3 regions of the Thermaerobacter composti genome follow, and region 2 is predicted to be linked to each of the others. Evidence: riboswitches for the same ligand, from Rfam matches in the RefSeq annotation. Region 2 holds a riboswitch; each other region holds the start of a gene.

Region 1 (8,829 bases), 400 kb from region 2:
CATCGGCGCCCAGCGCTACGAGCGCACCCCGTTGCGCACTACCTACCGAAACGGGTACCGCCCCCGGCGCTGGGACACGCGCGTGGGCACCATCGAGCTGCAGATCCCGAAGTTACGCCGCGGCAGCTACTTCCCCAGCCTCTTGAAGCCGCGGCGGCGCGCGGAGCGGGCCTTGCTGGCCGTGGTGCAGGAGGCCTACGTGCACGGGGTGAGCACGCGCAAGGTGGACGAGCTGGTCCAGGCGCTGGGCGTCGGGGGCTTGAGCAAGAGCGAGGTCTCCCGCATCTGCGCCGAGCTGGACGAGCACATGGAGCGCTTTCGGAACCGGCCGCTGGAAGGCGAGTACCCCTACGTGTGGCTGGACGCCAAGGCGGTGAAGGTGCGGCAAGACGGACGGGTGGTGAACATGGCGGCCGTGATCGCCGTGGGTGTGCGGGAGACAGGGGAACGGGAGGTCCTGGGGTTCGACGTGGGCGCGGCCGAGACGTACGAGTTCTGGCTGGACTTCCTACGTCGCCTGGTGGCCCGGGGGCTGAAGGGCGTGCGGCTGGTGATCTCGGACGCCCACGAGGGCCTCAAGCGAGCCATCGGTGAGGTGCTGGCAGGCGCCACGTGGCAGCGGTGCCGGGTGCACTTCATGCGGAACCTGCTGGCGCGGGTGCCCAAGCACGCCCAGTCCATGGTGGCAGCGCTGGTACGGACCATCTTCGCCCAGCCGGACCGTGCCTCGGCTCGGCAGCAGCTGGAGCAGGTGGCGGCAAACTTGGAGCGGCGGTTCCCCCAGGTGGCGAGCCTGCTGCGGGAGGCCGCGGAGGAGGTTTTGGCCTACATGGACTTCCCGCCGGAGCACTGGCGGGGGATCCACTCGACGAACGTCCTGGAGCGGCTGAACCGCGAGCTGGCGCGGCGGTGCGACGTGGTGGGCATCTTCCCGAACGTGGCGGCGGTGCTGCGCCTGCTGGGTGCGCTGCTGGAGGAGCAGCAGGACGAGTGGCTGGTGCAGCGGCGGTACTTTAGCCAGGCGTCGATGGCGAAGCTCAAGGGCGGTGACGCGTTGGGGAGTGACTCGGTAAGCGCCTTGGCTGTTGCAGCGAGGTAAGCCCATGGAACCCGAGGGGGAGCCGCTTTTCCACCACTTGCCGGGACACGGCCTTTCTGCCGCGGCGTGAGGCCCTCGTACGATAGGACCACCGGGTTGGATTCCCGCGCTTTCGGAAGAAGGGGCGGGGGCGGCAGTCGGTGCGGTTCACCACCGGCGCGATCCGGGTGGACGACCAAAGCCACGTCGTCCTGCCCCGGATCGGGCGGGTGAAGACCCACGAGCCGACCACGGCTCTTCGCCGGCGCATCCAGGCGGGGACGGCCCGCATCCTCGCGGCCACGGTGTCGCGGGAAGGCGGCCGGTGGTTCGTCAGCTTCACCTGCGAGGTGGAGCGGCCGCCGGGCCGGTCCCGGTTCCCGTGGCGGGTGGCGGGTGGTGGCCGTGGATGCGGGGGTGCGGCACCTGGCGGTCCTTTCGACGGGCGAAGTGTGGCCGAACCCGCGGCCGCTGGAAAAGCCCTCCGGAAGATGGCCCGGACCAGCCGCGCCCTGGCCCGTCGCCAGAAGGGCAGCCGCAGGTGGCAAAAGGCCCGCCGCCGGCTGGCCCGGCTCCATGCGCGGGTTCGGCACATTCGCCAGGACACCCTTCACAAGCTGACGCACCACCTGGCGACCACCTATGGCGTGGTGGTGGTCGAACGGCTGCACGTGGCGGGCATGTTGAAGAACCACCGGCTCGCCCGGGCGCTGGCCGATGCATCCCTGGCGGCGATCCGCCGCCAACTTCAATACACTCCTGTTGGACGTCAAGCCGGAACGCGTGCTTGCCTCCGTTCCTCTGTCTTTTGTCTTTGGGTGTCCATACGGATGGCGCTCCGGTGCAACAGCGCACCGAAAGCCCAGCTCCGTGGCGATGATCGCTTTCCCATCGCGGGCCTGGGCAGCTCGGCGGCGGACCATCCGGAGCTTGCGCTGGGTGGCTAAGGGCCTCTCACCGCGATAAGGCTCGCCCGTAAGCATCATTCGCCAGGCGGTGACCAACAGCCGCCCCGCCACCGCCACCACGCTCACGGAGTGACCCTTCTTCTTCCGGAGCCGTCGGTAGGCTCCCCAGAGGCCCGTCGCCCCAACGCACGGTGGTCTGGGCGGCCTCGATCAAAGCCGCCCGCAGGGCCGTGCAGCCGTGCTTGCTCGTCCGTCCCCGGCGGTTGCGCTGGCCCGACTGGTACACCGATGGGTCGAGGCCGGCATCGCGCTTCACCTGCTTCGGCCCGCGGAACCGGCGCGGATCCCCCAGGTAGGCATCGATCGTGGCCGCCGTGATTAGGCTGACCCCGGGGATGGTGAGCAAGCACTGGACGATGGGGTGATCCTGAACCCGCGCGGCCACCTCGGCCGTGAGGGGCCTCCACCTCTTCTTGGAGCACCCGGTACTGGCGGAGCAGGGAGCCGAGGAGCACACGGTCGTCGGCCGACAAGCGTTCCAGCGTGCCGGGATGGTTCTGGAGCCACACGGCCACGTCCTTGCCCGCAGGCACCGCGATGAAGTGTCGGCGCAGCAACGCCCGCAAATGGTTGCCCACGGCCTTGCGGCGGCTGTCGGTGCGCTGCCGCAGGCGCAACAGCCGGCGCAACACGCGGCTTGCCTCCGGCGGGACCCTGTGCGGCGAGAGCGGCTTCTAGGTACTCCACTCCAAAGCGGGCCAACCGGTCACGGTGTTCCACCACAATGGTTGCAACCGATGCGTCGGCCAGGAGTCGGCGCAACTTCGCCCGTTTCCCGTTCAGTCCGGACCCGATTTCTGTGACTACCTGGTCCACGTGAAACCCGTGCTCCGTAGCCCACTTCGTGACCTGGGCAACTTGACGGTCAAGATCGCTCTTCTGGTCGTGAGAGGAATCGCGGGCGTACACCACCGTCTTCCCTCTCGCCGGAGCAGGCAGGTCCACGAGAATGGTCCCGGCCGGTGTCTGCCGAGCAGGGACGGGCAACCGACCCGCCTTGCACCAGCGCCAGGCGGTGATGTAACTGATTCCTTCACGCTTAGCCCACTTGGATAGCTTCATACCCGAAATATTGCACATATGTTTGCCTATGTCTGACTATGTTTCGACGAGCTGTTCACGACCCCCGCCCTACGGGGCACACCCCTTCGCCCCCCGGGCAAGGGGCCACCCTGGGGCCACCCTGCGTCCTCCCGATCACGTCCCCATTTTAACGCCGGTTCACGCCGGCGGCCGCTCTGGTGCGTTGCGACGGTGTCCACAGGCTCGGCGGACCTTCCCGTTGCTGGGCCCGGCAACCGTGTGCTATCGTTGGGATGGAAATACGAGGAAGGACGGGAGATCGGTGGACGGCGAGGCGGCCGTCACCCGCGAGCCCGACGGACCAACGGAGGCCTGGCTGATCCTTGAGCGCCTCAAGGACCTGACGGAACAGAACGCGGGCTTGCGGCGTTGGGTGGAACAGGAGATCAAGGACCTTCGCCAGGAGGTCAAGGACGTCCGCCAGGAGATCAAGGATGTCCGCCAAGAGGTCAAGGACGTCCGCCAGGAGGTCGCGCAACTGCGCGAGGAAGTTCGGCAGGAGATCCGGAACATCCGCCAGGACATGGCCGTCCTGGAACGGGGGCTGCGGGACGAGATCGCCGCGCTGCGGCGGGACCACCGCACCCTGTGGGTCAGCACGCTGGCGGTGTGGGCGACCATCCTGGCGGCCCTGATCGGCCTCTACGCCCGCGGCGGCTGATCGCCTCCTGGGCCGTCTCGCGGAGCACCTCCCACGATTCCCCCGCTTCCTCCTCCTGCGGCTTCGTCTCCGGCTCCGGTACGGCTTCAACCCAGCGATGGAGACCTGTGCTGGACGGCGTCCAGCTGCGCGCAGCGTTCGCGGCAGGCTCGGGCCGCCCGGTCCGGCTCGCCCATGGTGGCCCGATCCTCACGACCGCTGGCGAGAGGCATCGGCCCAGCACGTCCCCTCGCTACGAGTTCCCCATGTTGAGGGGGCCGAGACCCCCTCGGTTCCGCCTTGGCTGAGGGATTGCGGCCGGTTGCGGCGCTGCAGGAACCCGGCTATACTGGCCTTAATCTTCCGTTGACAATGGACCCAGCCGGTACACCGGCAACCCCTCTCTTATCCAGAGCGGTCGAGGGACGGGCCCGATGACGCCGCGGCAACCGGCGACGCCGTCGTGCGGTGCCAACTCCCGCGGCTCCCCGCTGGGGATGCCGAGAGATGAGAGAAGGGGGACGGGGATCGAACACGACGTAGCACGCCCCTTCCTCCTTCGGAAGGGGCGTTTCCTTTCGGTCGGGTCCTTTCGGTCGGGTCCTCTCGGTCGGTCCGTCGGGCCCTTTCGGTCGGGGCGTCTCCGTTCGGTCCGTGCCGCCGACCCCGCCGAGCCTACCGGCGCCGATGGCGGGCTCCGCCCCGACCTCCCAGTCCAAGCGGGCTCCGCCCCGACCGCCAGGCCAGGAGGTGACCAACGGTTGAAGCTTCCGTCTGCCCGGCCCGACCCCGCTGGGCCGCCCCCAAGCCAGCGCCGTCCGGACGAACCGGCCATCGCCGGGGCCGGGTCGTCGACCGCCGAACGCGGCCGGTCCGACGTGACCCTGGCCCCCGGCGGGCGGGTCGGCGGGTCGCCATCCGCCGCGGGCGGGGGGGCGCCGTCCGCGCCGGTCGGAGGGCCGGCATCCGCTCCGGTCGGGGGGTCGCCATCCGCGCCGGTGGGGAGGGACGCTCCTTCCACCCCGCTCGGCGAACCCGCGGGCCCCCTCCAGTTCGCCCCGCCCTTCCTCGCCCTGGCCGACGCCGACCCCTCCTGGACCTTGGCGGCGGAGGCCGGGGACGCCGGCGCCCAGGGCGGGACGGACCCCGACGGGACCGGCAGGGCGGCCGTGGCGGGCGCCGCCGCGGTCGCGTGGTGGCCGCTCACGCGCCCCCGTCCCGTCGAAGCGGTCCACCTCACCGCCATCCGCAGCGGCGCCCGGCTGATCCGCACCCATACGCGATGGGCCAACGCGGCCTGGCTCCAGGATGCCACCGCGGCCCAGGTGCAGGATCTCAACCTCTGGGCCGCCAAGCTGGCGCGGTCGGCCCGGGAGGTGGCCGGGGAGCCCTGCCTGGTCGCCGGCTACCTCGGCCCCCTGCCGCCCGCGGCGGCGTCCCTCGCGGACCACGATCCCGCGGCGGCGGTCGGCTGGTACCGGGACCAGGTGGCGGGCCTCCTGGCCGGCGGCGTGGACCTCTTCTGGATCGCCGCGCGGACCGTGGCCGAGGCCCGCGGGGCGCTTCGGGCCGCCCGCGAGGCAGCCCGGCTGCCGGTCGGACTCCTGTGGGAGCCCGGCGGGGAGGCCGGCGCCATGGGGGCGGACGCCCAGGCGGTCCAGCTGGTGGCGGCTCTCCAGGCGACGGGCATGCCCGACGCCCTCGGCGTCGCGGTGACCGGCGGGCCGGCGGAGGCGGCGCCCTGGCTGGCGGCATTGCGCGACGCCGGCTGGGCCGGCCCCCTGTGGGTGAGCCTCGGGGAGCCGGAGACGCCCGAGCCCCCGGAAGCGTGCGGACGGGCTCCGGGCACGGGCGGCGGACCCGTCGTTGGCGCGCGGGGACGGACTCGGGACACGGGGAACGAACCCGTCGCTGGGGCGCACCGGCGGGCTGCGGGAACGGGGAGCGAACCCGTCCCCGGGCAGCCGGACGGGCGGGGGGACGGTCGTCCCACCCGCCGGAGCGGGGCGCGGGGGAACGGAAGCCCCACCGCCGAGGAGCAAGCCGACCCCTGGGCGACGCTGCGCCTGTTGGGCGTGAGCTGGGTCGCGGGCACCGGCGCCCGGTCGCCTGCGCGCTTCGCGACCCTCGCCCGTCGGCTGCGGCAGGCCGGCGCCACCGCACCACGCCCCGCGGCCGGGGAGGCTGGCGGGTGGCGGGCCGACGCGCCTCCGTCGGCGGTGCGGGCCACGGGCGGCGCATCGGTTCCCCGAGGGCCGGCCGAACCCTGCGGCCCGGAGGGTCCGGTGAACCGGACGGCCTCCGCTGCCGCCCCGACGGGGACCGCCGGCGCCCCGGCGGCGACGGCGGGAGCTAGCCTCCCGGCCGATCGGGCCGACACCCCGGGGGCTCCCGATGCGGCGACGGTGGCGGGGACGAACCGGCGTGGCGTCGCCGGGCCCGGAACCCCCGCCTGGGGCGGCGGCACGGGCGGCGGCGTGCCGCCTGCGCCGGCGGAGGACCGGCTCGCGCGACCCCTCCCGCTGCGGGAGAAGCTGGGCCGCCGGTTCGTCATCAGCGTCGAGCTGGACCCGCCGCGCGGGCCCGTCACCACCAAGTTCGTCGCCGACGCCCGGACCGTGGCGGCCGCGGGCGCCGACGCCGTCAACGTGGGCGACAGCCCGATGGCGCGACCTCGCATGGCCGCCCTGGCGGGCGCCTACCTGGTCCGGCACGCCGCCGGCATCGACGCCATCATGCACTGCACGACCCGCGACCGCAACCTGATGGCGCTTCAGGCCGACCTCCTGGCGGCCCACGCCCTGGGGGTGCGCAACGTGCTGGCCCTGACCGGGGACCCCCCGCGGTTGGGGAACAGCGGCGCCTCGCCCGTCTACGACGTGGACTCCATCGGGCTCCTGGAGGTGCTGGCCGCGCTGCGCCGCGGCGAGGACCCCCAGGGCAATCCGCTCGGCGCCCCCGTCGACTTCACCGTCGCCTGCGCCCTGAGCCCCAACGCGGACGACCTGGAGCGGGAACTGGAGCGGTTCCGCCGCAAGCTGGAGGTGGGCGTCGTGGACTTCGTCATGACCCAGCCGCTCTACGAGCTCGAGCCCCTGGAGCGCGTCCTGGACCGGCTGGGCGGCTGCCCGGTCCCGATCCTCCTGGGGGTGATGCCGCTGCACAGCGGCCGGCACGCCCACTACCTGCACCACCAGGTACCGGGCATCTCCATTCCCGATGCCGTGCGCGAGGCCCTGGACAAGGCCGGCGATCGCGGCCTGGAGGTGGGGCTGGAGCTGGCCGAGGCGGTGGTCGAGGCCGCCCGGCCGTACATCGCCGGCGTGTACGTGGTGGTCTCCTACGGCAAGGCCGAGCCGGTGGCCGCGTTCGTCCGGCGACTGCGGGCCCGGTTCGACGAGCCCCGTCCGGCGGCGGAGGGGGCGGGGGCGACCGCTCCCCGCCCCGCCACCGCCGGGTCGGCTGCGGCCTGGCCGACCGACCACGGCTCGTCGACCCCGGGCGGAGGGATCGGCCCCCGGGCGGACCTCCTGCCGGCTTCCGGTGCGGCATCGCCGGTGGAGCAGGGGGAGGTGCGCCACCATGCCGGGTGAACCCGACCGCGCTGCAACCATCGCGGGTCCAGGCGGGCAGCCCGCAGCCGCAGCGGACCCGTCGCCGACGCCGGCCGGCCCGGGGCCGGAGGGGGCCGGCGCACCCGCGGAGGCCCCCGGCGCCGCCGCTGGGCCGCCTCCTGCGCCCCGCGGGCTGCGGCTCGAGACCCGGCTCGTCCACGCGGGCGTCCGCCGTGACCCGCGCACGGGTTCGGTGGCCGTCCCGATCTACCAGACCGCGACCTACGAACACCCGGGCCCCGGTCAGACCACGGGGTGGGACTACAGTCGCCTGCACAACCCGACCCGCGAGGCCTTCGAGGCGGCGGTGGCCGGGCTCGAAGAGGGCTTCGCCGCCGTGGCCTTCGCCTCCGGGATGGCGGCCCTCACGGCGGTGCTGCACCTCTTGCGGCCGGGCGACCACCTGGTGGTCACCGAGGACCTCTACGGCCACACGTGGCGCGTCCTGGAGGAGCTCTTCCGCCACCTGGGCATCGCCTACACCCTGGCCGACACCACCGACGCGGCGGCCGTGGCCGCCGCCCTGACCCCGTCCACGCGGGCCGTGCTGGTGGAGAGCCCGACCAACCCCTTGATGCGGGTCGCCGACCTGGACGGCCTGGCCGCCCTCTGCCGCGCCAGGCGCCTGTGGCTCGTGGTCGACTCGACCCTGTTCACGCCCCTCTTCCAGCGGCCCCTGGCCCGCGGGGCCGATGTGGTGGTGCACAGCGCCAGCAAGTACCTGGCCGGGCACAACGACCTGGTGGCCGGCGTGGCGGTGGCGGCGACGCCGGCCCTGGCGGACGAACTGGCCTCCATCCGGACGGTGACCGGCGGGATCCTCGGACCCCATGACGCCTGGCTGGCCGTCCGCGGCCTCAAGACCCTGGCGCTGCGCATGGAGCGGGCCCAGAGGAACGCGCTGACCCTGGCCCACTGGCTGGCAGCCCACCCCGCCGTGGCCGCCGTGTACTATCCGGGCCTGCCGTCGAGCCCGTTCTTCCGGCGATGTCTCCAACAGGCGGCGGGGTTCGGTGCCATGCTGAGCTTCCGGCTGCGGGAGCCGGCGCGAGCGGAGCAGGTGCTGGCCCGCCTTCGCCTCGTCGTCTTCGCCGAGAGCTTCGGCGGGGTGGAGAGCCTGATCACCCACCCGGCCACCACGACCCACAAGGAGATGCCGGCGGCGCTGCGGAAGCGGCTGGGCATCGACGCGGGGCTTTTGCGGCTGTCGGTGGGCATCGAGGCGGTGGACGACCTGGTCGCCGACCTGGAGGGCGCCCTGGGCGGTCCGTCGGCCCTCGGGGTGGTCGAGGCCGGGCAGCGGGCGGAGGCGACGCTGCGACAGCTCGCGACCCGGGAAGCGGCGGGCGCCAGGGCATGACGGGCGCTGGCCCCGGCTGGGGCCGAGGCCGTGGCGGCCGACGAGGGGCGCGAAGCTGCCGGCGCCAGGGCACGACGGCGCTGGCC
Region 2 (10,360 bases):
GCCCCTCGGCCGTGCCAGGCTGCTCCCGGGCAAGGTCCAGCCCGCCCCTCCACTGCAGCATACCGATCCCAGGCAAGGCCCCGATCCCGGGCCACGCCCCGATCGGCCATGGGCGGCGCCCATCCCCCGACAAGGCCTAGGATAAGGCCTCGACCGACCCGCGGCGGCGCCCGCCCCCGTCAAGGCCCCTCCCCCGGCAAGGCCTAGCCCGCCCCTTGGCCGCACCAGCCTCGGGCAAGGCGATGCACGGCCGCCCCCGGGGCCGCCTCAACCACCATCGCGCCCGCCGCTGGTTAGGCGCTGCCAAGGCCGGTTGGGCGCTGGAAAGCCGGTCGGGCACTGCCAAGCCGGTTGGGTGCTGCCAAGCCGCCTTCGCCCACACCAGGAGGTCACCGAGGAACCGGGACCCGCCGCCGGCGGCGTCCGGGTCCGCCATGGCGCCCCTCCTCCCCCCACAGCGCCCCGCCCCCGCGGCGGCGGCGAACCGACCGCCACCCATCGGCGGGATGGGCCCGGGAGCACGGACCCGCCGAGCCCACCCACCGACCCGCCGATGCACGACCCGCCCGCCTGCCCCCGGATGCGCGGCGCTCGCCCCGACGCGGCTGCAGCCCCCGGCGGCCGGGGCTATCGTCAGGCGGCCTCGTCACGGCGGTTCCAGATCCATGCCGCGCCCACCAGGTAGACCAGCCACTCCACGGGCGCCGGGCCGGCGGCCATCTGATCCCAGACGACGCGGGCGGCGCTGGCGGCGGCGACCACGGCCAGCAGCCGCAGCGGCTGGTGCCAGCGCCGCCAGCGCCAGTCGCGGCCCCACCGCCCGCCCCACGGCCATGCGCCGCGCCGCCCACCGGCCCGCAGCCAGACGGGACCCCGCGTCGACCGCCTCCCGGCCGTGCCCCGGCTCGCAGGTCGCGGCTCGATCACCAGCCGGCCGTATCGAGGATCGCGGCCGCCCGGCAGCACCCGAAAGCGGCGCCGCTGCTCCCGCTCGCACTCCGGGCAGTACCGGGCCCCCCGGTGCTCGGCCTCGAAGGTGCGACGGCACCGATAGCACTGGGCGAGATGCCTGGGGCCCATGGCGCTCCCCCCTGGCGCAACCCGGCGGATCGCGGACGGCACCGCGCCGGCCGCCCCGCCGCCCGACCGGCGCCACCCGTCCCGCACCCGTCCGTCACCTTCAGTTTAACCGCTGCCGCCGCGGGATCCTGCCACCGCGCCGTGCCCCTCGCCCGCCGCAGCCGCTACCGGCGGCCCCTCGGGCGCGGCCGCGATCCCCACGCGGTCCAGCGCGCCCCGATTCAGGTCGGGCAAGGGTAGGCGGTCGCCCCGCCAGACGGCGATGAGGTCGGCCAGCACGGCGCTGGCGGTGGCGTCGCCGCCGGCCCCCGGGCCGGCGAATCGGACCGTGCCCACGGGATCCGCTTCGATCAGGATCATGTTCTCGACCCCGGCGGCCTGCAGCAGCGGGTCGTCGGGGGGCAGCAGCTCCGGTTGGACGGTGAGGCTCGGCACCGCTCCCCGCCAGTCGGCGGTGGCGACCAACCGCCAACGGGACCGACTCTGGGCGCCGGACGCCGTCGCCTCCAGGGCCCGCCGGAAGGCCGGATCGTCCAGGCCGGTGCGGCGGACGCGGTTCCAGTCCACGGCTTCGCCCGTCACCAGCATCGCCAGGATCGCCAGCTTGCGGGCCGCGTCGCGGCCGGACAGGTCGTCGCTCGGGTCCGCCTCGGCATAGCCCGCCTCCTGGGCCGCCCGCACCGCCGCCTCCAGGGTGGCCCCCTGCGCCACCCGGGTCAGCACGTAGTTGCAGGTCCCGTTGAGCACCGCCCGCAGGCGCCGTACGCGGTTGGCCGCCAGGCACCGCAGCAGCGGGCGGATGATGGGCACGCCCCCGGCCACGGCGCCCTCGAAGGCCAGCTCCACCCCTCGGCGCCGGGCCAGGGCGGCCAGCTCCGCCAGGGATTCGGCCAGCAGCGCCTTGTTGGCCGTGATCACCGGGCGGCCGGCCTCCAGGGCGCGGCTCACGTACCGGCGGGCCGGCTCGACCCCGCCGATCAGCTCGATGACCACGTCCACCTCGGGATCGCGCAGCACCCGCTCGGGATCGGTGGTCAGCAGGGAGCGGTCGACCCGGATCGCTCGCGGCTTCTCCGGGTGGCGGACCAGCACCCACTTCAGCCGCGGCACGCCGCCGAGGCGCGCCACCAGCCACGGGGGTGGGCTGAGCAGCCGCCGCGCCACGGCGCTCCCGACCGTCCCCAGCCCCAGCAGGGCCACCGTCGGTCCCTTCACGGGCGCCCCTCCCCCACGGCCACGGCCGCCCCCTCTTCGAGACCGGCGGCGTCCTGGCCGGGTTCGTCCAACCAGTCCATGACCCGCTGGGCGACGCCCGCGGCGTCCACCAGGAAGCTGTCGTGGCCCCAGGGCGCCCGCCACACGTGCCAGGTGACGTCCTTGCCGGCCCGCCGCAGCGCGCGCACCAGCCGGCGCTGCTCCTCCACCGGGTACAGCAGGTCCGAGGCGATGCTGAGCACGTAGACGCGTCCCCGCACGCGGGCCACGGCCTGGTCCAGCCCCCCGCGGTCGCGGCCCACGTCGTGCAGGTCCATGGCCCGGGTCAACGTCACGTAGCTGGCGGCGTCGAACCGGCGCACCAGCTTCTCCCCCTGGTAGTGCAGGTAGCTCTCGATCTGGAAGCGGAAGCGCTCCGCCTCGTTGCGGGGCGCGGTGGCGTAGAGGCCGATCCGCGCCGCCACCGGGTCGTCGTCCGGCGGCACCGCGTCGCGGCCGAAGCGGGCCGCCCACTCGTCCCGGCCCCGATAGGTGGCCATGGCGATCATCCGGGCCAGGGCCAGCCCGCGCCGGGGCGGCCGCTCGGGCGGGTAGTCGCCGCCCTGCCACGCGGGATCGGCGAAGATCGCCTGGCGCTGCGCCTCGTTCCAGGCGATGGCGTGGGGCGACGAGGCGGGCGGTGCCGCCAGCACGGCCACGGCGTCGACCCGGTCCGGGTACGAAACCGCCCACTCCAGGGCCTGCATGCCCCCCAGCGAACCGCCGACCACCAGGGCCAGGCGATCGATGCCCAGGGCATCCAGCAGCCGGCGCTGGGCGTGGACCATGTCCCGCACCGTGACGGTCGGGAAGCGACCGCCCCAGCGCGCCTCCGGCACCTTCGGGTCCACCGGGCTGCTCGGGCCCGTCGAGCCGTAGCAGCTGCCGAGGACGTTGCTGCAGAGGACGAACCAGCGACGGGTGTCGATGGGGCGTCCGGGTCCCACGGCCGCCTCCCACCACCCCGGTCGATCCTGCGGGTCGTGGGCGGCGACGTGGGCGTCCCCGGTGAGGGCGTGACAGACGAGGATGGCGTTCTTCCGCTGGGGATCCCACCGGCCCCAGGTCTCGAAGGCCAGCTCGACCCGGGGCAGGCTGCCGCCCTGTTCCAGCGGCAGCGGACCCACCTCCAATCGGCCGCGACAGGGAATCACCGCGTCCCCCTCCCTCCCGCGCCCGCTCCCTGAAGGGGTTCCGGATAACAAATACCCCTCCCGAGAGGGAAGGGCCGAAAGGATCTCCGGCGCCCTCTCATCTCTCAGGACCCGTGCGGATCCTGCAGGAATTGGCACCTTACCGGCCGCCAAGGCACGGCCGGCGGTTGCCGGGCTTCATTGGGCCAGTCCCTCCGCCACTCTGGATAAGAGAGCAGACGCGCTCGGTTGTCATGACTGTTGAAAGTGATGCTACCACGGGCGCCCGGGCGGGTCAATCACCTGGAGCCTCCTCGGCACCCCGGGCCGATCCGGTTCGTCCGCAATGCAGCGGAGGTACCCCTCCACCGGCCCCGGCTCCACCGGTGCCGCCGCGGGATGGGGACGTCGCCGGGCCAGGAGCCGCAACACCTGCAGGCGACCCTGGCCGGCCCGGGCCGGTTCGTCCCGCCGGCCGGTCACGACGAACCGGCGGCGCAACCGCTCGAGGGCGGGATCGCCGGGGGGCAGGCAGAGCTCCCAGACCCAGCCCGCCGCCCAGGCCGCCAGTTGACTCGGCGTCCCCAGGAACCGCACGGTGCCCCGCTTCAAGACCAGCACGCGGTCGGCGACCTCCGTCAGCTCCCGCAACCCGTGCCCGCCCACGATCACGACCCGCTCCCGCGCCAGCAGGCGGAGGCGGCGAAACAGCTGCTGGCGGCCGCATTCGTCGAGGGCCACCGCCGGTTCGTCCAGGATCAGGATGTCGGGGTCGGCGAGCAGCGCCTGGGCCAGGAAGAAGCGCTGGCGCCAGCCGCGGGAGAGGGTCGCCAGCGGACGGGAGGCGACGGAGGCCAGACCCCACTCCTCGGCCACTTCGGTGACCCGCTCGTCCACCAGGGCGTCCGGGATCCCCTTGAGCCGGGCGAGGTAGCGCAGGGCCGCCGCCACCGTCTGGCCGGGATACACGCTCAGGTCCTGGGGCTTGTACCCCATCTGCCACCGGTAGGCAGCAGGGTCGTCCGCGATCTCCCGCCCCTGCCAGCGCACGCAGCCGCGGGAGGGCGGAAGGACGCCCGCGAGGACGCGCAGCAGGGTGGTCTTGCCCGCGCCGTTGGGCCCCACCACGGCCAGGATGCCGGGGCCTGCGCCCAGGCTGACGTTCCGCAGCACCGGCCGCCATCCGTAGCGCTTCTCCAGCCGGATCGCTTCCAGGTACACGCCACCCAGCTCCCGGGTCGGGGGCCACCAGCCCCGATGCCTTTCCGTCGGCGATGGCGATCCTTCAGCCCGGTTGGGCGGGAGTGGACACCGTCAGTCCCTTGGCGCGGGGGTGGTGGCAGGACGCGCCCCCGTCCGCACCCAAAGGAACGCCCAGACGACCGCCGTGACGGCCAGCAGCAGGACCTTGCCCTGCCACCAGGCGCCCGTTCCCGGCGGCGCCGCCAGGGCCCACACCAGCCCGCTCCCCGCGCCCGGCGGCGCCAGCTGCCGCCAGACCATCGCGGCCCAGAGGGTCATGGCCGCCGCCGGGCCGGTCACCCCGCCCCAGCGCAGGGACAGGACGAAGGCCACCGTGCCCAGGAACAGGAACGGGGCCAGCCAGGCCAACAGCAGGGCCGCGATGTGGACGCCACCGGCAGCGGCCGGTCCCCCCAGGTGCAACGCCAGGGTCGCCAGCGCCAGGAGGATCGCGTCGTAGAGGGTCACCAGGACGAACCGGCCCAACGCCAAGGCCAGCGGATCCACGGGACAGGCCCGTTCCGCCTCCCCCAGGCCGGTGCCCGACCCCCGGAACGCCACCGCCACCCCGCCCACGGCCAGCAGGGGTGCCACCCAGAGGAAGAACGGCACGGACTGGCGCGCCGCGGCCACCAGCAGCAAGGTGGCCGCGAGGGCGGCCGAGCCGAGCCAGAAGGACCGCCCCAGCAACGTGACCTGCGGGCGCAGGACGGCCAAGAGGCCCATCGCGCCGGGCATGCCCGAGCCACCGGTGGCCACCAGGCGCCGGCGGAAGCGCGGGCGGTCCCCGTGGGCCAGGACGGGGCGAAGGCTGTCCAGCAGCCGCTCCGTCATGGCCGGCGTGGGATGGGGGACCGCGTCCTGCGCCAGCCAGGCCAGCACGGTCTCCAGCTGCTCCGGGGACAACCCCCCGGGGACGTCGCCCAGCTCTGCGACGATGGCGTCCCGCAGGCGCCGGATCTGCTCGCCATCGACGGTCCGATCCCGCAGCCGGTCGCTCATCGCGGCCCGACCCCCTCGCGCCAACCGGTCCGGGAGCGCCGGCCATCTCCCGCCGCTCGGCCTCGCCCGCCCGTCTCCGACGGCCTCCGGTGGGGTCGATCGGGCCGGCCGGCCGGGGCGGCTCCCTGCAGCCGGGCGTGCAGGGCCCGCAGGCCGTAGTGCAGCCGCGACTTGACGGTGCCCACCGGCGTACCCAGGATGTCCGCGATCTCCGGCAGCGACAGGTCATGGTAGAAGCGCAGGACGATCACGGCGCGCTGGGCGGGCGGCAGCTCTTGGAGTGCCACCCAGACCCGCTGGCGCTGTTCCTTGCCCTCCAGGACCTCGGCGAGGGAGATGACCCGTCCCCGCGGCGCCTCGGACTCGGCCGACGGGATGCCGGTGTCGCCCCCCGCCACCTCCCGCCGGCAGGCGGCCTTTTGCCAATCGAGGATGCGCCGGGTCAGCACGCGGAAGAGCCACTGCTTCAGCGCACCGGGCTGCTGCACCGTATGCCCCTTCTCCAGGAGCGTCACGAAGGTCTCCTGCACCAGGTCCTGGGCGGCGTGGTAGTCCCGGGTGCACCGCCAGGCGTAGGCCCAGAGCGGCCCGTGATAGCGGCGGACCAGCGCCTCCAGCGAGCTTTGGCTCCCTTCCTGCAGTTGCCGCCAGAGCTCCCCGTCCGTGGGCTGCGCTTCTCGCGTCACCGCAGCCAGCGCTCCTCTCTGCGGAAGCCCAGCGAGGTAAGGACCGCCACCGCCACGGCACCCCCGACCAGCCATCGGCGGTTGGCCGCGTAGTCCAGCGCCAGCGGTCCCGCACGCAGGTACAGGACGCTCAGCGGGTCGACCAGCGTGCCGCTGGAGGCCAGGTCGGCAAGCCAGAAGGCGCTGGCCGCCATGATCCCCCATAGGCTCGCCCGTCCCAGCAACGTCCCCGCCAGGCTCAGCGCGGCCAGCCACAGGGCCGGTGGCACCAGCAGCACCAGCACGTCCGACGCTTGCCAGCGAATCCCCGCCGGCGCGACCGCCGCCGGGTGGGCCGGGTGCCAAGTCGCGGCGGCCGTTGCCGCCCAGGCCCCCACCGCCACCAGCCAGACGACACCGGCCGTGATCGTGCGCACGAGCAGCAGCCGCGTGGCGCCCCCGGGCAGCGAGAGCCGCCACGGGATGGTGCCCTCCTCCCAGTCGCGGCCGGTCACCGTCGCCGTGATGGCGGCGCCCAGCAGCGGGAGAACGAGTTCCATCCCACCCAGGACGAAAGGGGCCGTCAACGGCCCGTTGCGCTCCCGCCAGGCGAGGACCGCCGTCCAGGTGGCCCAGCTCAGGACGACGAGCACCGGCACATCCCGGTCCACGGCCACCCGCAGTTCGTAGAACCAGCGGCGGCGGTAGGGCCGCGAAGGACTTCGCGAACCGATCACCGCCGCTCCTCCTCCCCATGGAGCCGACCGGGTGCGACGCTCCGGCTCAAGCGTTCCCGTGCCTTGGCGGTGATGGCCTCGGCCCCCGGCAACGCCTCCACGGCCTGCAGGAAGCGCTCGATCCGGCTCTGCAACGCATTCGCCAGCGCAGGTCCCGGATCGGCCTCGGGCCCGGCGGGCTCCCGCACCGTCCGCAGGGCGGCCAGACCGGCCTCGACGAAGTGGCGATGGACCGCCCCCACGATCCGGCGCGCCGCGTCTTCGCCCACGCGGGCGGCGACCTCGTCCAGGGTGAGGAACACGGTCGCAGCCACCGGATCCACCACGTCCAGACCCTGCCGCACGCGGTCTCGCACATCGGGGAACGGCCCGGACCGCGGCGTCCCCTCCGCCGCCTCCTGCACCAAGGCCAACGCCTTGGCCCGGATGGCACGGGGGTCTCGAGCCTGGACCATGTGATACCGGACGTTGAGGAACTGGACCGTCCCCAGCTCCACCGACGTGAAGACCACCCGCGTACGGCCGCCTGGACCCGAGACCACCCGGACCGATTCCGCCAGCGGGGCGGCACCCAGCTGGCCGTCGCCTCCCCACCTAAGGGCCAAGGCTAGGGCGTCGGCCAGCCGCTGGCGGCCAGGATCGTCCGTCCCCCGATCCGCCGACGCGAACGACAACAGCTCGTGCTCCCGGACGACCAGCACACCGGGCACCACGAAGGGCTCGGGCACCTCCACCACCACCGGCCGGGGTGTGAGATCGGGGTGCCACCGCGGGGGACCGAGCCAACGGCGATGGTGGTCGACGCGCTGGGCGACCGCCTCCAGCAGCGGGTCCAGCGCGCGGACGTGGTACGGGTGGGCGTAACCTTGGAAGGAGCCGTGCTTCCTGCGGACATAGGTCGCCCCGAAGATCCGCAATTCCCCTGCCCGACCTGCCAGCTGCACCTTCCGGCGCCCGCCGGGAGCCACCGCCTCCGCGACGGACGGCACGTTGCCGATCACCGTGAAGCCGGCAGGCATGGTGACCGTCACGTCCCACCGGGTGCCGTCGGGCGGAGCGGCGAGATCCGGGTAGTAGAGGTGCTCCAGGACCGGCGGGCCGCCTGGGGTGAGCCGCCATGGGCGGTCCGGCCGGTAGTGACAGGTGTAGCGGACCCGGCCGCCGAAGGTCTCGCCCGGGGCCAGGGGAGCCGGCGGGATGAGCTCCGTTCGGCTGCCGGCCAGGGGGCGAACCGGATCCGGGGACGTGGCCCTGGGCGCCGCTCCTTCCACGACGCAGGTCGGTCCGAGGTGGACCGGGATGGACCGGAGCGGTGCCGCGCCAACATTGCGGACGAGCACGTCGGCCTGCGCCCGGTAGCGGGAGCGGTCCTCCTCCAGCTGGACCTGGAGCGTGAGGTGCTCCGCCACCACGGGGGCACGGTCCGCGGCGGGCGCTCCCTGTTGACCCCCGGCTGCCTGAGCCTGGGCGGGCTGCGGCACGTTCCGGAAGCCTGGCCCGATCACCTGTTGCCAGTCCAGATACGCGCGGCCCGCGAGGCCCGCAGCCAGGAGAAGCAGACCCGCGGCTCCGGCCAGCATCCACCGGCGGCGCGGCAAGCCGGCAGTCCCCGCCTCCCGGCGCGGGTGGTAGGTCAGGGCGGCCAGCACGAGCCCCAGCACGGCGAGATCCAACTGGACGAAGCGGCGCCAGAAGTTCAGCGGCTCGTAGGGATAGAGCCCGCTGACCGCCGACGGCTGCAGGAAGATCCCTCGCGGGGGTACGCCCGCCGGCAGGGCCGCCGCCGCGGCCGGCAGGTACGACGTCACCGGCGATGTGGGCATGGCCGTCAACGCCCACAGAACGGGCACGAGTCCATAGGTCAGCAGGGAGGACAGGGGCAAGGCGCCCAGCAGGGTACCGAGGGTGTGGAGCAGGCTGACGCCCGGCAGGAAGTGGCCCCCGTAAAAGGTGGCCAATATCGCGGCCTGCACCGGGGCGTCTCCCTGCGCCGCCTGGAAGAGCGTCGCCACCACGAAGAGCTCCAGGCCGGCCAGACCCCAGGCGAGAAGGCCACCCAGCCAACGGGCCGTCACCCACTCCGCGTTGGAGACGGGCAGACTGTCCACCCACTCCCTATCCTGGGATCCCCGGTCACGCCCCATGGCCGCCGCGGAGGCGAAGAGGACGATGAGGCCGCCAAAGGACAGGCCGTCCCTCAGCAGTTGCCAGGACACGTCCTGGCTGGTCAGGATCGGCGGGACGGGCGCTCTCAAGGGCAACCCCCAGAGATGCATGGCGGCCAGCGCCAGCCAGAAGCCGCCGCTGCGCAACCAGAGGCAGAGCTCCTTCCCCGCCAGAGCCAGGAAGCGGCGCCAGCGTCGGCCGCCCGGATGGATCGTCGGCGCCGCTGCGGATCCCCTCATCCCTCACCCTCCGCCAAGACACCGGACACCAGCCCCACGTAGGCGTCCTCCAGCGTCGGTTCGGCGGGAACGCCAAGGCCGCCGGGATTCTGTCCGGCCACCACCCGGGCGGCCACGCCTGCGCCCGCGGGCCGGACCTTGACCACCGCCATCTCGCCCGGAAGCCGCTGCAGCTCCGTCTCCGACGCCCGGACTTCCCATACGCGGCCCCGCACCCGGGACACCAGCTCCGCGGCGGAGCCGGCAAACAGGAGCCGGCCCTCCCTCAGCACCGCCAGCCGGCTGCAGGTGGCGGCCACGTCGGCCACCACGTGGGTGGAGAACACGATGGTCCGGGTCCGGCCGAGCTCCGCCAGCAGGTCCAGGAACCGCAGGTGTTCCTCCGGATCGAGGCCGGCCGTCGGTTCGTCCACCACGAGGAAGGGAGGGTCGGCCAGCAACGCCTGGGCGACGGCCAGGCGCCGGCGCATGCCGCCGGAATAGGTGCCGCAGAGGCGGTGGGCCGCGTCCAGCAGGTTGACCCGTTCCAGCACCTCCTGGACGCGCCGCCGCCGCACCGCAGGATCCTCGAGGCCGCGCAAGAGGGCCACGTAGTCCAGGAACTCCCGTCCCGTCAACCGGCGATAGACGGCGAACTCCTGGGGGACGTACCCCAGGAGCCGGCGTACGGCCTCCTTTCCACGGGGCAGGCGGTGACCGGCGATGGCGAGGGTGCCCTCGCTGGGATCGAGCACCGTGGCCAGGATGCGCAGCAGGGTGGTCTTCCCGGCCCCGTTGGGTCCCAGCAGGCCGAAGATCCCCGGCCCGATGGTGAGGTCCACCTTCTCCAGCGCGGTGACCCG
Region 3 (10,360 bases), 420 kb from region 2:
CCGTGGGGGTGCCGACGGTGGCGCCGGGGTCGCCACCGGGCTCCTGCGGATGAGGATGGGCGGGGCGGCCGTCAGGCTGGTCCATGGTCGTGCTGCCCCCCTTCGGGCTCGTTCCCTTCCATTATAGACTGGCCCGAACCTGGCCCTCTGCGTTGGCATGGGCCCCAGGTTTGGCCACCGCGCCACGCGCCGCCTCGACCAGGATGCGCGCCACCTCGGGCCGCGAGTACTCGGGCGGGGGCAGCTCGCCGCGGGCCAGCATCGCCCGCACCCGCGTGCCGCTGAGCAGGAGCCGGTCGTCGTCGCCGTGGGGGCAGGTCTTCGTGGTGGCCATGCCGCCGCAGCGCCGGCAGAAGAAGGCGTTCTCGAACTTGAGGGGCGTGATGCCGAGTTCGTCCGGGTCGAACCGGTCGAACAGGCGCTGGGCGTCGTACGGCCCGTAGTAGTTGCCCACGCCGGCGTGATCGCGGCCGACGATGAAGTGGGTGCAGCCGTAGTTCTTCCGGCACAGGGCGTGGAAGACCGCCTCCCGCGGCCCGGCGTACCGCATGGCGGCGGGGAAGACGGCGAAGAGCACCCGCTGGGCGGGATAGTAGTGGCGGAGGAGCTCGAGGTAGCAGCGCAGCCGCACCGGGGCGGGCACGTCGTCGGCCTTGGTCGGCCCCACCAGCGGGTGGAGCAGCAGGCCGTCCACCATCTCCAGGGCCACCTTCTGCAGGTACTCGTGGGCGCGGTGGACGGGATTGCGGGTCTGGAAGCCCACCACGGTCCGCCAGCCGTACCGGTCCATGCGTCGCCGCGTCTGCCACGGCGTCAGCCGGTAGGGGGCGAAGGGGTCTGCGGCCTGGGCCGCGGCGCCGGACCCCCGTTCCACGGGTTCGGGCGCCGGCCCCTCGGTGGCCTCGCCGTCGGGTCCCACGGGCAGCGGCCGATCCCGCCGGCCCAGGTACCAGATGGGGCCGGCAACCAGCACCTCGCCCCGCTGGAGGAGCCGGGCGACCCCGGGATGGGCGGGGTCCGCGGTGCCGAAGACCGCCCGCGCCTCCCGCTCCTTGTCGTAGGGGAAGACGTCCGTCACCTGGAGGATCGCCACCGGCTCGTGGTCGGCGTCGACCAGCGCCACCTCCTGCCCCTCCCGCAGCCCCGCCGCCTCCCCCCGAGAGACGGCCAGGGTGACGGGCAGGGGCCACACCACGCCGCTGGCCAGGCGCATGGCCTCCACCACGGCCTGGTAGTCCGCCCGGTCCATGAAGCCGGTCAGCGGGCTGTAGGCGCCGGTGGCCAGGAGCTCCAGGTCGGCGGCGGCCAGTTCGTCCAGCGGCAGCCGGGGCAGGGCGGCGACGCGCTCCAGGGCGGCCCGGCGTGCCTCACCGCCCAGCACCCGCCACACCAGCCGACCGCCGTGGGGGGCGATGGGGCCCGGCACGGCCGCGGCGGCCGTACCCGGTCCCGCCGCGGTGGCGGTCGCGGGGCGCCGCCCCGCGACCGCCACCCCGCGCCGGCCATCGCCGGTCGCGGCGCCGTCCCCCGGCACCGGCCCCCCGCGGCCCGGGGTGGCGTCGGGCTCCGCCCCGGTGGAGCCGCCGGGCGATCCGCCGGCACCGGCCCCACGGGCCGCCGCGGCATCCGCCGGCACGTAGCCGCGTTCCTCCAGCAGGGCGAGGACGCGGGCCGTGCTCTCGGCGACGGTCTCGCGGGCGGTGTCGCAGACCAGATCCGGCTGCAGGGGCTCCTCGTAGGGGTCGTCCAGGCCGGTCAGGCCGCGCAGCTCGCCGGCCAGCGCCCGGCGGTAGAGGCCCTTGGGGTCCCGCTGGATCAGCACCTCCAGCGGCGCCCGCACGTACACCTCCAGGAAGTCGCCGATCTCGCGTCGGGCCTGCTCCCGGCTGTCCCTGTAGGGGGCGATGACCGCCACCAGGACGATCACCCCGTGGCGGGTCAGGGTCGCCGCCACCCAGGCCGCCCGCTCCGCCTGCCGCCGGCGGTCGTCGGCGGAGAAGCCCAGGTCGCGACACAGGCTCTGGCGCAGGACGTCGCCGTCGAGGACCTCGACGGGCAGGCCCTGCTGCCGCAGCCGGCCCGCCACCTGGCGGGCCAGGGTCGACTTGCCGGCTCCGGGCAGGCCGGTGAACCACACCGTCACCCCGCGGTGGGGCAAGGTCGAGCACCACCTTTCCCGTCTAGATCGCCAGCTCCAGGCTACGCGCCGTGGCGTCGGTCGGACCCAGGTCCAGCACCAGCCGCCGACCGCCGGCCTCCACGGCCAGGCGGAACCGGCCCGGACCCGCCGCCGCCAGGCGCAGGCTCTCCAGGGGGAGCCCCTCCAGCGCGGCCAGGGCCGCGTTGACCGCGGCCACCTGCCCCTCCAGCTCCCGTCCCGGCGGGGTGCGCCGGTACACCTCCCCCAGGGCCTGTTCCTCCCGCGGGCCATAGCGCGCCGCGATCCGGCCGCTGGTCAGGGTGAGCTGGAGGAGCTGGCCCAGCAGCGCCAGCAGGTCGTCGGGCACGGAGCCCTCCGCCGCCGCGGCGGCCAGCCGGTCGAAGGCCTCGCGGACGGCGGGGCTGGCGGCCTGGGCGGCGAAGGCGGCCGCCTCCTGGCGCACGATGGCCGCCGTCTCCCCTGGCAGGTGCACGGGCAATGGACCCACCCCCCTCTTGGCCGACGGCGCCCCGTCCCGGTCCCTGGTGGCGCCGCCGCGTCCGCGATCCTCCCCGCGGCGACCCAGGCTGCGCCCTATTCGTTCAGCTGGCCGCCCAGGTCGTGCCCGAGGATCGCCTCCACCTCGTGCTCGAAGCCGCCGGTCTCGATGGGGCAGTGCATCCCGCACTCCTTGGGCGCGTCCTTCTCCCACCACCAGCGGCCGCTGCGGGGGTCGGCGCCGGGTTCCACCGGGCGCGTGCAGGGGGCGCAGCCGATGCTGGTGTAGCCCCGATCGTAGAGGGCGTTGTAGGGGACGTCGTTCTGGCGGATGTAATCCCAGACGTCGTCGTCGCTCCAGTCGGCCAGGGGGTTGAGCTTGACCAGCCCGCCGTGGTCGTGGTCGATCTCCACCTTCCGGATGTTGGCCCGGGTCGCCCATTGGGCGCGCCGCAGGCCGGTCACCCAGGCGTCCAGGCCCTCCAGCACCTGCTGCAGGGGCAGGACCTTGCGCAGGTGGCAACAGAGAAGGCGCAGGTTGACGTCGCGATAGAACAGGTTCATCCCGTGGCGCCGCACCATGCGGCCGATGAGCACGGGATCGGGCATCACCACCTCGACGGCGATGCGGTAGCGCTCCCGCACGCGGTCGATCAGCTCGTAGGTCTCCTGGGGCAGTCGCCCGGTGTCGACGGTGATCACCCGCACCTGGGGGTTGATGCGCCAGGCCATGTCGATCAGCACGCTGGACTCGGCCTGGAAGCTCGAGATCAGGGCCAGGCGCTGGGTGCCGAACCGCTCGAAGGCCCACTCCAGCAGGTCCTCGGGCTCCCGGTCCTCGAAGTGGACGGCCCACTGGCCCGCCTCGTAGTCGTCCATCAGCGCGGGGCGCGAGGGCGTGCTCGACGGCTGCACGGCGATCCCTCCTTCAACCCTCCATCACCGCCAGCAGCTGCGCGTCGTCGTGCCGGCGGAAGAAGGCCTGGGGCGACTCCCCCGGGCGCCGCTCGGCCAGGTAGAAGGCGACCAGGCGCTCCACGTAGTCGCCCAGCCGGTCGGCGGGCACCCGCCGGGCCACCGGCCGGCCGATGGCCGCCTCCGGGCCGAGCCCGCCCCGCAGCAGGATGTCGTAGGCCGGGATCTTCTCGCCGCGTTCGTCCCGGGCCGTGGTCCCCTGGATCCCGATGTCGCCCACCCAGTGCTGGCCGCAGGCGTGGGGGCAACCGTCCAGGTGGATGTGGAGGTCCGCGATGGCCTCACCGAAGCGGGCCTCCAGCCGCTCCACCAGCCGCACCAGCTGCGGCTTGGTGTCGCCCACGGCGTAGTTGCAGTGGGGGTTGCCGGTGCAGGCGATGCTGCCGCCCCGCACCGGGTTGACGTCCAGCGGGAAGCCGAGCTCCGCCATGGCCGCCACCACCCGGTCCACGTCGGCCCGGGCGATGCCGGTGATGATCAGGTTCTGCTCGCGGGTGAAGCGCACGTCCTCGCCGTAGGCCTCCGCCAGGTCGGCCACGGCCACCATCTGGTCGCCGGAGATCAGGCCGGGGAAGACGGGGAAGCCGATGTAGTAGCGCCCTTCCTGCTTCTGGGGGTGGATCCCCAGATGCCCCGTGCGGCCGGCGGGCCGGGGCACCTCGGCCAGCGGTCGCAGCGGGCGGCCCAGGCGTTCCTCGATGCGGCGGCGGATCGCCTCGGGGCCGTGGTCTTCCACCATGAACTTGAAGCGCGCCTTGGCCCGGTTGGCCCGGTAGGTGAGGTCGTTGCTCCACACCTCCAAGAGCGCCCGGAGGAAGTCGATGAGCTCCTCCGGCGGGACGAACACGCCCAGGGGCTCGGCCAGGCGCGGGTAGGTGGAGAGGCCGCCCCCCACCAGCACGGCGAAGCCCGGCTGCCCGTCGACCACGGTGCCCACCAGCCCGACGTCGTGGATCTCCGGGGCGTTGCACTGGTGGGGGCAGGCCGCCAGGGTCCACTTGTGCTTGCGCGGCAGGTCGCTGTACTCGCGGTTGTGGTAGAAGAAGTCGGCCAGGGCCCGCACGTAGGGTCGCGTGTCGAAGAGCTCGCCGGCGTCGATCCCCGCCACCGGGCAACCGGTGATGTTGCGCAGGATGTCGCCGCACGCCCCCGCGGTGGTGAGGCCGTTCTGCCGCAACAGGTCGAAGATGGCCGGCACGTCCTTGAGCTCGATCCAGTGGATCTGGATGTTCTGGCGGGTCGAGATCTCGCCGCTGTTGCGCCCGAAGCGGCGGGAGATCTCGCCGATCACCCGCAGCTGCTGGGGCGTGACGATGCCGCCCGGGATCTTGACCCGCATCATGAAGGTGCCGACCTTGGGCTTGTCGTGGTAGAGCCCCCACCACTGCAGGCGGAGGATGTCGTCCTCCGGGATGTCCTCGTAGTGGGTGGCGGCCAGCCGCGGCAGCTCGTCCAGCAGGTCGAAGGGCAGCTTCTCGTGCTTGACGCGCTCCACGTAGTTGCGGCGGCGCACCTCCTCCCAGGTCAGCGGGCGCCGCTCGCGCCGCGCCCGGCCGGGGCGGGCGCCGTCGCGATCCGAACCCCGCGGATGGGCGCCGGCCGGTGGGGGGCTGGCACCTTCCGCGGACGACGGACTCGCCGGGGTCCTGGGGACCTCGGGCGGGTTGAGGCCGGCCATGAGGGTCACCTCCTGGACGCTCCGCGGACGGGAGCCGGGGACGAGGGTGCGTCGACCCGGGCGGCCGGTGGGGTGCCCCGGATCGCCGGTTCGTCCGCCCAGGCGGCCACCGGGCCGATGATCCATACGGCCGGTGCCTCCGTCTGGACGCAGCCGGCGGCGACCGCCTCCAGGGTCGCCCGGATCACCCGCTGCCGGGGCCAGCTGGCCCACTCCACGAAGGCGCACGGCTCGGCGGGCGGGCGCCCCGCCTCGATCAGCGCCCGCGCGGTGGCCTGGCGGTTCGCCACGCCCATGAGCACCACCAGGGTGTCGGCGGCAGCCAGCCGGGCCCAGTCCTGGGACGAACCGGCCTGACAGTGGCCGCTGGCCACGGTGAAGGACGACGCCACCCCGCGCAGGGTCAGGGGGATGCCCGCCAAGCCGGGCGCCGCCACCGCGGACGTCACCCCGGGCACGACCTGGACCGGGATGCCGCGGCGGCGCAGCTCCGCCAGTTCCTCCCCGCCCCGGCCGAAGACCATGGGATCGCCGCCCTTGAGGCGGACCACCACCCGGTGGCGCCGGGCGCGGTCGGCCAACAGATCCAGGATCGCCTCCTGGCTCCAGGCGGCCATCGACCCGCCGGCGCCACGGGGCGCCTTGCCCACCGCGATGCGCTCGGCGCCGGGGCGCACCCGGGCCAGCACGGCGGGCGAGACCAGGCGGTCGTAGAGCACGCAGTCCGCCTCGGCCAGGATCCGGGCGGCCCGCAACGTCAAGAGCTCGGGGTCCCCGGGGCCGGCACCGACCAGGTAGACGGTACCCGGGCCCTGGTGGCTGGGCGAGCGCGTCGGCTGAGGGTGCCCCGGCAGGGGGCTGGGCACGCTGGGCTCAGCGGGCGCCTGGCGGCTGCGGCCCTGGACGCCGTGGGCCGAGCCCGAGATCGCACCGGCCGGCGCCGTCCCGACCCTCGTCGTGGCCACGGCCGTGGGTGCGGGGTCCGCCCCTTCGGCGAACCCGTCGGCCCGAGGGTCCGGTGCCGCGTCGCCGGGGCGGCTGGTCGGGTGCGGCGTCAGCGCGGCCGACGCAGGGGGCGCGTCCGCCGGCCCACCGGCCGCCGCGTCGAGCAGGGCCTCGAGGAGTCGGCGCGCTCCCTCCACGTCCCCACGACGGACCAGGGCGAGCCCCTCGGAGTCCACCATGCGGTACCAGAGGGCCCGTCGCCGGTCGGGATCGGGGATGCGGGCGGCCACCGCCGGGCGCATCGACCCGAGCAGCGCGATCCAGGTGGCGTACTCCGGCCCCAGCTCGCGGGCCAGCCGGTCGCGCAGGCGCGCCGCCAGCGCAGGGCTCTGCCCGCCGGTCCCGACGGCCACCACCAGGTCGCCCTGGCGATGCACTGCGGGGAGGATGAAGCTGCAGTGGGGCGGGTCGTCGACGGCGTTGACCCACAGGTGGCGCCGGTCGGCCTCGCGGCGGATCCGCCGGTTGAGGTCGGGATCGCCGGTGGCCGCGATGACCAGGACGAACCCGGCCAGGTCGCCGGGTCGGTACTCGCGCCGAATCCAGCGGATCCGACCCTCGGCCGCCCAGCGGGCGAGGGCCTCCGTGGCCGTGGCGGCCACCAGCGTCACCCGAGCGCCGGCGTCCAGGAGCCCGCGCACCTTGGCCTCGGCTTCGCGACCCCCGCCCAGCACCACGCACGGCCGGTCCCGCAGATCGAGCATGACGGGATAGTAAGGAACGCGACCGGGCGCGGTGCCGTCGGGTCCTCGCAGCCCACCATCGGTTCCCACAGGCGTCGCTCCCACCCGCGTCGGTCCTCGTGGCGCTCCGCTGCGGAGCACCCTATTCCCAACAAATACGATTGAGTTAGTTTACTTAGTCCCCATTGAAGTCGGGTGGGCGGGTGGTGTCAAGGCCTCCTCCCGGACGCCAGGGGGCATCGAGGGCTGTGGGGAGGGGATGCAGCGGAGGTCGCGGCGCGTACGGACGCGTATCGGGTAGAATCGTCGTGACGGAGGCGTACGGCGTGCCGGCTCGGCGAGCCGCGCCGTGGGCATGGCGGCGAGCCGCACCTCGGGCACCGGCCGCCCCTGGCGACGACGCCGGAGCCCCTGCATCGCGTCGAGGGGATGGTTGGGGTGTGGATGCTCGCGTCCTTCACCGCCATCTCCGGGACAGCCTGGGCGATCTCGACCGGTTCGTCGAGGCCGTCGAGGACCTGAGGGAGAAGGGTGGCGAGGAGCGTGGTGGATGAGGGGCTGCGACGGGTGTTCCCGGCGGCGGCCGATTCGGAGCGCGAAGCGCTGGGCATGGCCGTCGGGCGCGTGCTCGCGGAGTGGGACGAGCTGGACTTCGCGCTGGGCTTCGGATCGTTCTTCGAGGGACTGCCCTACAGGGACCTCGACGTCGCCCTCCACAGCCGGGATGGGTGGCCCCTCGACGAGGCGACGCTAGCCGCCATCGGGCGCGCGTGCGAAAGGGTCGTGCGGCTGCCCGTCGACGTCGTCGACCTGGTCGCGGCGCCGCTGCCCCTGCGGTTCTGGGCCAGCCGGGGCATCGCGCTGCTGGTGCGGGACCCGGAGCGGCTAGCCCATTGGAAGGAGCGGACGTGGCTCGCCTACTGGGACATGGCGTGGATGTACCGGCAGCAGTGGCGCGACCTGGTCCGCCCTTGACGGGCATCGACCTGTGACGGGGGAGCCCGAGCCTGCGCCGATGGCGGGTTGGAGGCGATGGCAGGCCCAGACGCCGCGGCCCGGCGCCCTGCAGGAAGCGGCTCGCGACGCCGTGAAGGGAGGTGGCCGGGGGAAGGACTTCGCGTCCGCACCCCGAATAGCAGTCCCCAACGTCCGCGGCCCGCGCTCACTGGGCGACCGCGGCGCGATCCCAGTCATACCCCAGCACGACGCCCTATCGAGAGTGGCCGAGGGACGGGCCCGATGACGCCACGGCAACCGGCCGCCGGGCGTACGCGGCGGCACGGTGCCAATTCCCGCGGGAGACGTCCTCCCGGGAGATAGGGAAAGGCGAGGCCCCCTCTCCTTTCCCGGAGAGGGTTTTCATTTGTCGGGCGGGATCGACCCCGGGAGGGAGGCGACCCCCGCAGGGGGCGATCCCGCCCGGCCGAGGAGGCGAGGATCGATGGCGCTGGCGACGAACCTGGGTTTCCCCCGCATCGGCGCGGGCCGGGAACTCAAGCAGGCCCTCGAGGCCTACTGGGACGGCAAGATCCCGGCGGACGAGCTGCTCCGCAGGGCCGCCGAGCTGCGGCGTCGCCACTGGGAGCTGCAGCGGCAGGCCGGCCTCGACGTGGTCCCGGCCGGCGACTTCTCCCTCTACGACCACGTGCTGGACACGGCTTGCATGGTGGGCGCCGTCCCGGCCCGCTACGGCTGGACGCCGCAGGGGTCGGGCGACCCTGCCACCGCGCGTCGCGCCACGACCGGCGCCGAGGGCGGGCTCGGGGCGGACGGGTCCGCGGGATCCGGCGACGCTCCGGCCGCCGCTCCCCCGGGGGTGCCCCTGGACGTCTACTTCGCCATGGCCCGGGGGACGCCCGGCCAGGGCGTCCCCGCCCTGGAGATGACCAAGTGGTTCGACACGAACTACCACTACATCGTGCCCGAGCTGGAGCCAGGCCAGACCTTCCACCTGGCGTCCCGCAAGGTGGTGGAGGAGTTCCGCGAGGCCCGGGCGCTGGGGTTCGAGGCGCGTCCGGTGCTGCTGGGGCCGGTCAGCTTCCTCCTGCTGGCGAAGATTCGCGGCGCCACGGCGTCCGCGGCCGCCGACGGCAGCAGGCCGGGGTCCGCGAGCCGGTCGGCCGGTTCGTCCGGGTCGGTTGGCCAGGGTTCGGCCCCGGCGCCCTCGGCCGCCGGGGTGGCCCAGGGCGTCTCGTCCGATCCGCGGCTCGCCCTGCTCGACGGCCTCCTGCCCGTGTACGGGCAGGTGCTGCGGGAGCTTCAGGCCGCCGGCGCCACGTGGGTCCAGCTGGACGAACCCTTCCTGGTCCTCGACCTGGACGAACCGGCCCGGGACGCCTTCCGACGGACTTACGCGGAGTTGGCTCAGGCGGCCCCGGGGCTGAAGCTCTTCCTCGCCACCTACTTCGAGGGCCTGCGGGACAACCTGGAGCTGGCCCTGAGCCTGCCCGTGCAGGCCCTGCACCTCGACCTGGCGCGGGATCCCGGCCAGCTGGAGCAGGTGCTCGCGGCCGGCGTGCCGCCGACCCTGCACCTGTCCCTGGGCGTGGTCGACGGCCGCAACGTCTGGCGGACCGACCTGGAGGCGGCCCTGGAGCGCCTCGAACGCGCCCGGGAGGTGCTGGGACCCGAACGCATCTTCGTGGCGCCGTCGTGCTCCTTGCTGCACGTGCCCATCGACCTGGAGCTGGAGACGGAGTTCGACCCGGAGATCAAGGGCTGGCTGGCCTTCGCGAAGCAGAAGCTGGAGGAGGTGGCCGTCCTCACCCGCGCCCTGAACGAGGGGCGGCAGGCCGTGGCCGACGCCCTGGCCGCCAGTCGTGCGGCCGTGGCCGCCCGTCGCAGCTCGCCCCGCCGGACCCGGCCCGAGGTGCAGGAGCGGGTGGCGCGGCTCCAGCCCGACGACGCCCGGCGGCCCTCCAAGGCGCCCGAGCGCCGCGCGCGCCAGCGGGAGCGGCTCGGGCTGCCGCTCCTTCCCACCACCACCATCGGCTCCTTCCCCCAGACGCCGGAGGTGCGCCGGCTCCGGGCCCGGTGGCGGCGGGGGGAGATCGACGACGCGACCTACGAGGAGGGCATCCGCGCCGAGATCCGCCGGGTGATCCGGCTGCAGGAGGAGCTGGGCCTGGACGTGCTGGTCCACGGCGAACCCGAGCGCAACGACATGGTGGAGTACTTCGCGGAACAGCTGGAGGGCTTCGCCTTCACCCGCCACGGCTGGGTCCAGAGCTACGGCAGCCGATGCGTCAAGCCGCCGATCCTCTACGGCGACGTGGCCCGGCCCGGCCCCATCACGGTGAAGTGGATCACCTACGCCCAGTCCCTGACGGAGCGGCCCGTCAAGGGCATGTTGACGGGACCCGTCACCATCCTGCAGTGGTC

Evidence for each region. Region 2 has a riboswitch for S-adenosylmethionine ahead of metX (homoserine O-acetyltransferase MetX). Riboswitches for the same ligand answer to the same signal wherever they lie in the genome.
Region 1: it holds a riboswitch for S-adenosylmethionine, as region 2 does, so the genes downstream of both, Q5761_RS08170 (methylenetetrahydrofolate reductase) here and metX (homoserine O-acetyltransferase MetX) in region 2, are expected to answer to the same signal.
Region 3: it holds a riboswitch for S-adenosylmethionine, as region 2 does, so the genes downstream of both, metE (5-methyltetrahydropteroyltriglutamate--homocysteine S-methyltransferase) here and metX (homoserine O-acetyltransferase MetX) in region 2, are expected to answer to the same signal.

The regions. Positions count from the first base shown of each region.
Region 1 is NZ_CP132508.1:2,013,881-2,022,709, forward strand. It holds gene Q5761_RS08140 (IS256 family transposase) at 1-1,099, shown strand, start outside; partial or broken gene Q5761_RS08145 (RNA-guided endonuclease TnpB family protein) at 1,207-2,025, shown strand; gene Q5761_RS08150 (IS110 family transposase) at 2,033-2,503, opposite strand; gene Q5761_RS08155 (hypothetical protein) at 2,584-2,724, shown strand; partial or broken gene Q5761_RS08160 (IS607 family transposase) at 2,698-3,108, opposite strand; gene Q5761_RS08165 (hypothetical protein) at 3,392-3,790, shown strand; SAM riboswitch class I at 4,172-4,283, shown strand; gene Q5761_RS08170 (methylenetetrahydrofolate reductase) at 4,768-7,362, shown strand; gene Q5761_RS08175 (trans-sulfuration enzyme family protein) at 7,517-8,743, shown strand.
Region 2 is NZ_CP132508.1:1,610,508-1,620,867, forward strand. It holds gene Q5761_RS06570 (hypothetical protein) at 634-1,080, opposite strand; gene Q5761_RS06575 (homoserine dehydrogenase) at 1,186-2,295, opposite strand; gene metX (homoserine O-acetyltransferase MetX) at 2,292-3,488, opposite strand; SAM riboswitch class I at 3,583-3,701, opposite strand; gene Q5761_RS06585 (ABC transporter ATP-binding protein) at 3,741-4,688, opposite strand; gene Q5761_RS06590 (hypothetical protein) at 4,782-5,711, opposite strand; gene Q5761_RS06595 (RNA polymerase sigma factor) at 5,708-6,397, opposite strand; gene Q5761_RS06600 (hypothetical protein) at 6,394-7,113, opposite strand; gene Q5761_RS06605 (hypothetical protein) at 7,110-9,518, opposite strand; gene Q5761_RS06610 (ABC transporter ATP-binding protein) at 9,515-10,360, opposite strand, start outside.
Region 3 is NZ_CP132508.1:2,026,795-2,037,154, reverse strand. It holds gene Q5761_RS08225 (nicotinamidase) at 1-85, opposite strand, end outside; gene cysC (adenylyl-sulfate kinase) at 122-2,158, opposite strand; gene Q5761_RS08215 (hypothetical protein) at 2,181-2,639, opposite strand; gene Q5761_RS08210 (phosphoadenylyl-sulfate reductase) at 2,735-3,553, opposite strand; gene Q5761_RS08205 (nitrite/sulfite reductase) at 3,567-5,291, opposite strand; gene cobA (uroporphyrinogen-III C-methyltransferase) at 5,297-7,069, opposite strand; gene Q5761_RS08195 (hypothetical protein) at 7,511-7,954, shown strand; SAM riboswitch class I at 8,187-8,302, shown strand; gene metE (5-methyltetrahydropteroyltriglutamate--homocysteine S-methyltransferase) at 8,421-10,360, shown strand, end outside.